Regions from separate parts of the Ruegeria sp. BI11 genome, predicted to be linked through region 2. Evidence: riboswitches for the same ligand, from Rfam matches in the RefSeq annotation. Region 2 holds a riboswitch; the other holds the start of a gene.

Region 1 (3,089 bases), on a different contig from region 2:
GCAGCACCACCAGTGGACATATGCACCCGCGCCGCCTCGATCTTAAGGTCATGGTCGGGATTTTGACCGCATAGGGTAAATCCGCGCTGCGCCCCGTCGATCGCCCATTGCACCAGCATTCGCGGAAACAGCAACCGACCGTCCGGGGTCATGGCGCCACCCGCAGTGGTGACCTTTTCAACCATAGACGGAATGGGCTGGCTCAATCCTAGCGTCTCCAATAGCGAGAACGCGGTTTCTCCGATCAGAGTCACCTCATCCAGGGTAAGCGGCTTTAAGCGCCCACCGACCACACCGGGCCAAACGGGTGCGGGGGCGTCGGTGTCCGTTACCTGTTTTAAACGGTCTTTACGACCGCGCCGTCGGTTTGCCTGGGTCATCGACTCATGAGCTCAATTTGCTGCAAACACATGATGAACAGGTGTAGAATAAATTTACAAAGGCAAGTTTCTCAGCAATTAATGAGTTTAACTTATCAATAGGTATATTGTGAAAGCGTCTCTTCCTGCCTTACGCGCCTTTGATGCAGCCGCCCGGCATGGCAGCTTCCGTGCCGCTGCTGAGGATTTGTCCGTTACACCGACTGCCATCAGCCACCATGTAAGGGGGTTAGAAGATCAGCTCGGCGTCAAATTGTTCCGCCGCGAAGGTCGGGACGTTGCTTTGACAGAAGACGGCAGGCGCTTGGCCAAAGCCACAAGCCAGGCGTTCGGAGTTCTGGATAACGCCGTGCGCACGTTGCACCGCAGTGCGCGCAAAGCCGTTCGCATATCGGCCGGGCCGATTTTCACGGCGCGCTGGTTGATGCCGCGAGTAAGTGACCTTTGGGCGACGCATCCGGATATCGAACTGGAAGTAGTACCTTCGTTCCAGCCCGGAACGTTCGATACGAAAAACGTCGATATCGTTATCCGTTGGGCACGCATGGCGGAAAGAACGGGTGATGCACTTAAGCTGCTGGAGCTCAGTCCTGTTGCAATTGCATCCCGCAGCTTTGTCTGTGCCAACGGTCACATTGAACACCCGGCGGATCTGTTGCGTCTGCCACTGCTACATCAAAAGAACCATTGGGGATGGCTGGATTGGTTTGCGACAATGGGCGTGCCGGTCGACAATCCTTTGCAGGGGCCAATTTTCGAGGACGCCAACGTCTTGTTGCGTGGCGCAGCACAAGGTCAGGGCGTCACGATTGGCTGGCTGCCGCTGATCGATCAAGACCTGGCTGAGGGCAGGGTTGTTCGCCTTTTCGATGAAAATATCTCGCCAACTCATGCCTATTTTGTTGACGTGCGAAACCCTAGCAATACGCGCCGCGAAGTACGTCAGGTCCAGGAATGGCTGATCACTGAGACTGGCGATTGAGCCAGGTTTAGGCCAGCCAAGCCTCGTTTGGCCCGGGGTTTCGAAACCAACCGATACCAAAATCAGTTTAGACCCGAACGGTCACCACATTGCTGAGGTCAGGCAGTCAGACCATTGAAAAAGCCAAAAACACGTAAATCCGGTTGTCTTTTGATCCGATCCACCCTAGTCACGACCTCACCTCGGGGTGCGTGGCCTGCTGCGCTGAGATGCCTTTGGCGAACCCGTAGAACCTGAACCGGCTAGAACCGGCGGAGGGAAAGGTAACGGTTTCATCCATCCTTGCCCTCTCGCCGCAATGGAGGATGACATGAAACATCTGATGATTGCTGCGGGACTTCTGAGCGCCACAGCGGCTGTAGCAGCCGACAAACCTCAGCTGACCGTTTACACCTATGACAGCTTTGTCTCGGATTGGGGTCCGGGTCCCAAGGTGGTAGAGGCGTTCGAGGCAGTTTGTGACTGCGATCTGAATCTTGTGGGCGTCGAGGATGGTGCAGCGCTGCTGTCGCGTCTTCGGCTTGAGGGCGAAAACACAGACGCCGATGTAGTCCTTGGATTGGATACAGGCCTGATTACGGCAGCCAAGGAAACCGGCTTGTTTGCCTCTAACTCTGTCAGTGCTGACTATACTCTCCCAATTGAATGGGCAGACGACGTGTTTGCGCCTTATGACTGGGGTTATTTCGCTTTCGTCCATAACGCTGATGCGGCAGCACCTGCCAATTTCCGTGAACTGGCCGAGGGTGAAACCAAGATCATAATTCAAGACCCGCGTTCTTCTACTCCGGGTCTGGGGCTGCTGTTGTGGGTCAAGGCAGCCTATGGTGACGAAGCGCCAGAGATTTGGGCCGGACTTGCCGATAATATCGTGACCGTGACAAAAGGCTGGTCCGAGGCGTATGGTCTGTTTCTTGAGGGTGAGGCCGACATGGTGCTCAGCTACACCACGTCACCCGCTTACCACCTGATCGCCGAGGAAGACGCCAGCAAAGCGGCAGCGGCCTTTGACGAAGGGCACTATATGCAGGTCGAGGTTGCGGCAAAGCTGGCCGGAACCGATCAGCCCGAACTGGCAGATCAGTTTCTGGAATTCATGGTCTCGGACACTTTCCAGCAGATCATTCCAACCACCAACTGGATGTATCCGGCAGTGACTCCTGCCGCCGGTCTGCCCGAGGGGTTTGACACGCTGATCACGCCGGAAAAGTCCCTGCTGTTCACCCCGGATGAAGCCGCAGCCGTGCGGGATCAGGCGCTTGCAGAATGGCTGGGCGCGCTCAGCCAGTAAGCCCCTGGCCAGGTGTTGGCGCAGCGACACTGGTTTCTGCGCTGATATTGGGCACTCTGGCCGCGGTGGCCCTGCGCGCTGATACAGCGGGCGGTTTCGGCCCGGCCGATTGGGCGGCATTACGTTTCACACTTATTCAGGCAGTGTTGTCTGCGCTGTTCAGTGCCGGGTTGGCCATCCCAGTTGCGCGAGCGCTGGCCCGACGTCGATTTCGTGGCAGGTCGGCCCTGATCGCACTGTTGGGTGCCCCCTTCATTCTGCCGGTCATCGTCGCGATCCTTGGGCTGTTGCAGGTTTTTGGCCGTGCTGGATGGATTTCCGACATTCTAGGGCTGTTTGGCCTGCCGCCTTTGCGCATCTACGGCCTGCACGGGGTGGTTTTGGCCCATGTGTTCTTTAATTTGCCTTTGGCCACGCGGCTGATCCTGCAAGCGTG
Region 2 (3,089 bases):
GTCACATCCCGGCAGCGGATCACCAGCATCTCACCCTTCACACCACGCAGGTCATGCAACACTTCGCGGGCGTGCAGTCCGCGGCAATCGATTGCATTCTCCAACCGGGACGGGGCCAGTTTTCGGTAGAACGTGACACCCTGTTCCTGCAACTGACGGTGCAAATCACGCAGCGCCTGTCGCGGGTCCAGATGCGCCTCATCCGCAAAGTGCAGACCTTTGGCAAAACTGGTCAAATCAGGCTCTAATTGGAGTAATTTGGCTCGATCGACTTCAACATACCCGTCGGTACGGCGGGCAAATCGGCGCAGATCGGGCAAATCGCGCGGATTGGCGACGACCAAAGTGCCCCGCCGCGAAACTTGCGTGCGCGCGGCCCACCACTCCAAAGCGGCCTGACCTAGACGCAAAACCGGTTCCTCGGCGTTTTCAAACTCGCACCACGGGGCCAGCATGCCGCCCGCCCACCACGAACACCCATGCGGGCCCGGCGAACCGCCGGGGTCATACACCTGAACATTTGCCCCGCGCGACACCAGTTCACTGGCGACAGCCAATCCCGCCACGCCAGCCCCTATGATCGACCAAACAGTCACGCGGGCCAGACCCGATGAAAATGATGAACCGGACCGTGCCCCTGCCCGACCATCAGAGTGTCAGCTTGGATAATGGCCCCTTGCAGATAGTCATGCGCCTGCGCAACCGCGTCGGTCAGACCAAGCCCCTGCGCCAACCCTGCCGCGATCGAAGACGACAGGGTGCAACCGGTGCCATGCGTATTGCGCGTGTCGCACCGGGGGGCCGTGAATTCAGCCAAAGCGCCTGAAGGGTTAATCAGAAGGTCGTGACAAACGTCCCCGCGCCTATGCCCCCCTTTCATCAGCACCGACTGCGCGCCCAACCCGCACAACGCCATCCCTTGGGCGATCATCTGATCGGGGGTTTCGGCGTCAGTTGCTCCAAGCAAACACGCGGCCTCGGGCAAGTTCGGGGTCAAAATGGTCGCTCGGGGCAAAAGAATCTCACGCAGGGTCTGAACTGCGTCCCGCGCCAGCAAAGCATCACCGGATTTGGCGATCATCACCGGATCCAAAACCACAGGGCCGTCAAATGCAGCAATGGCTTCGGCCACGGTTTGGATAATATCAGGCGTCGCTAGCATGCCGATCTTGATCGCGCCCACATCTAGGTCGGTCAGCACCGCATCGATCTGGGCGGCAACCACGTTCAGCGGTATCCCATGCACCGCCGTCACAGCCCGCGTGTTCTGCGCCGTCACTGCTGTGATTACACTGGCCCCATACACGCCCAGCGCGGACATCGCCTTAAGATCCGCCTGAATCCCAGCCCCGCCCCCGCTGTCCGAGCCCGCAATAGTCAGGGCAATATGCGCCATATCGTTGCTCCATCTTCTAAGGGCAACGCAGCATGGAAAACGTCTGTATGTGTAGACCGTTCCCTCCGCCGGTATTGCCCGGATCAGGTTCGATGGGTTAGCGCGTTCACGCCTCTCAGCCCTTTGATCAGGGCACCCCAACGGTTGGCGCGACAATCTCAGGGGTTGCGAGGGGATTCAAGGGCCAATTTTGGCGCAGTTCATCAACGAACTGGACCTATGAAACGAAAAAAGCCGACCCAAGGGGATCGGCTCATTCGAAAATTGGCAGCGTGGTCTTAACCCTTCATTCCATCCCAAAAGGATTTGACGGATGAGAAAAAGCTTTTTGATTCCGGATGGTTATCTTCACCCAGGTCGTCGAACTCACGCAGCAGTTCTTTCTGGCGGCTGGTCAGATTTACCGGTGTTTCCACGGCGAGCTCGATGAACATGTCACCCACGCCACCGCCACGCAGGGCGGGCATGCCCTTGCCGCGCAGGCGCATCTGGCGGCCTGACTGGCTGCCTGCCGGAATCTGCACGCGGCCGCGGCCACCGTCGATGGTTGGCACTTCGATCGATCCGCCCAGCGCGGCCTTGCCCATGCTGACCGGAACGCGGCAATACAAGTTCACACTGTCGCGTTCGAACAGCTTGTGATCCGACACTTCGACAAAGATGTACAAATCACCCGGAGGGCCACCACGCATGCCGGCCTCACCCTCACCTGCCAGGCGAATACGCGTACCGGTTTCCACGCCGGCGGGAATGTTGACGGACAGCGCCCGCTCTTTTTCTACGCGGCCTGCACCGCCGCAGGCTTTACAGGGGTTCTTGATGATCTGACCCAGCCCCGAACAAGTCGGGCACGAGCGTTCAACGGTAAAGAAACCCTGCTGCGCACGTACCTTGCCCATGCCCGAGCAGGTCGGACAAGTGGTCGGCTCTACTCCGCCTTCCGCGCCCGAACCGTCACAGGCCGAACAGGCCACAGCGGCGGGAACACTGATGGTTTTCTGCAGACCTGCGAACGCCTCTTCCAGCGTTACGCGAAGGTTATAGCGAAGGTCCGATCCGCGCGCCGCACGACGTCCGCCACCGGCACCGCCACGCTGACCGCCCATGAAATCGCCGAACAAATCGTCGAACACATCCGAGAACGCGCTGGAGAAGTCACCCTGACCAAAGCCGCCGCCGGGACGACCACCGCCGCCACCCATACCGTTTTCAAAGGCCGCGTGGCCAAAGCGGTCGTAAGCAGCTTTTTTGTCAGCGTCGCGCAGAACATCATAAGCCTCGTTGGCCTCTTTGAACTGCGACTCGGCATCCGGGTTGTCTTTGTTGCGATCGGGATGCAACTCTTTGGCTTTCTTACGAAAACCCTTTTTGATTTCATCCGCCGATGCGCCCTTAGCTACGCCGAGCACATCATAGTAGTCGCGTTTTGACATCAGTGTTTCCTTCTGCCTCAACGTAATCGGGCCGGCCCGGCAACCGGACCGGCCCGCATTGGCCCGGTTACCCGTTAGTTACGCTTGTCGTCGTCCAGATCTTCGAACTCGGCGTCGACAATGTCATCCTCACCCGGTGCAGCATCTGCCGCTGCAGGCTCATCCTCACCTTCTTCGGCTTGCGCCTTATAGATGGCTTCGCCCAGCTTCATGGCCGCTTCGGTGACGTTCTGGATGCCCGACTTGATCTTGTCGGCATT

The links. Region 2 has a riboswitch for thiamine pyrophosphate ahead of thiD (bifunctional hydroxymethylpyrimidine kinase/phosphomethylpyrimidine kinase). Riboswitches for the same ligand answer to the same signal wherever they lie in the genome.
Region 1: it holds a riboswitch for thiamine pyrophosphate, as region 2 does, so the genes downstream of both, thiB (thiamine ABC transporter substrate binding subunit) here and thiD (bifunctional hydroxymethylpyrimidine kinase/phosphomethylpyrimidine kinase) in region 2, are expected to answer to the same signal.

Annotation. Positions count from the first base shown of each region.
Region 1 is NZ_JBQFSM010000021.1:9,710-12,798, reverse strand. Features, by position in the region: gene ACR0DT_RS23970 (trimethylamine methyltransferase family protein) at 1-380, opposite strand, end outside; gene ACR0DT_RS23965 (LysR family transcriptional regulator) at 490-1,362, shown strand; TPP riboswitch at 1,536-1,640, shown strand; gene thiB (thiamine ABC transporter substrate binding subunit) at 1,673-2,653, shown strand; gene ACR0DT_RS23955 (ABC transporter permease family protein) at 2,629-3,089, shown strand, end outside.
Region 2 is NZ_JBQFSM010000004.1:84,131-87,219, reverse strand. Features, by position in the region: gene ACR0DT_RS10925 (FAD-dependent oxidoreductase) at 1-596, opposite strand, end outside; gene thiD (bifunctional hydroxymethylpyrimidine kinase/phosphomethylpyrimidine kinase) at 593-1,396, opposite strand; TPP riboswitch at 1,440-1,546, opposite strand; gene dnaJ (molecular chaperone DnaJ) at 1,675-2,829, opposite strand; gene dnaK (molecular chaperone DnaK) at 2,904-3,089, opposite strand, start outside.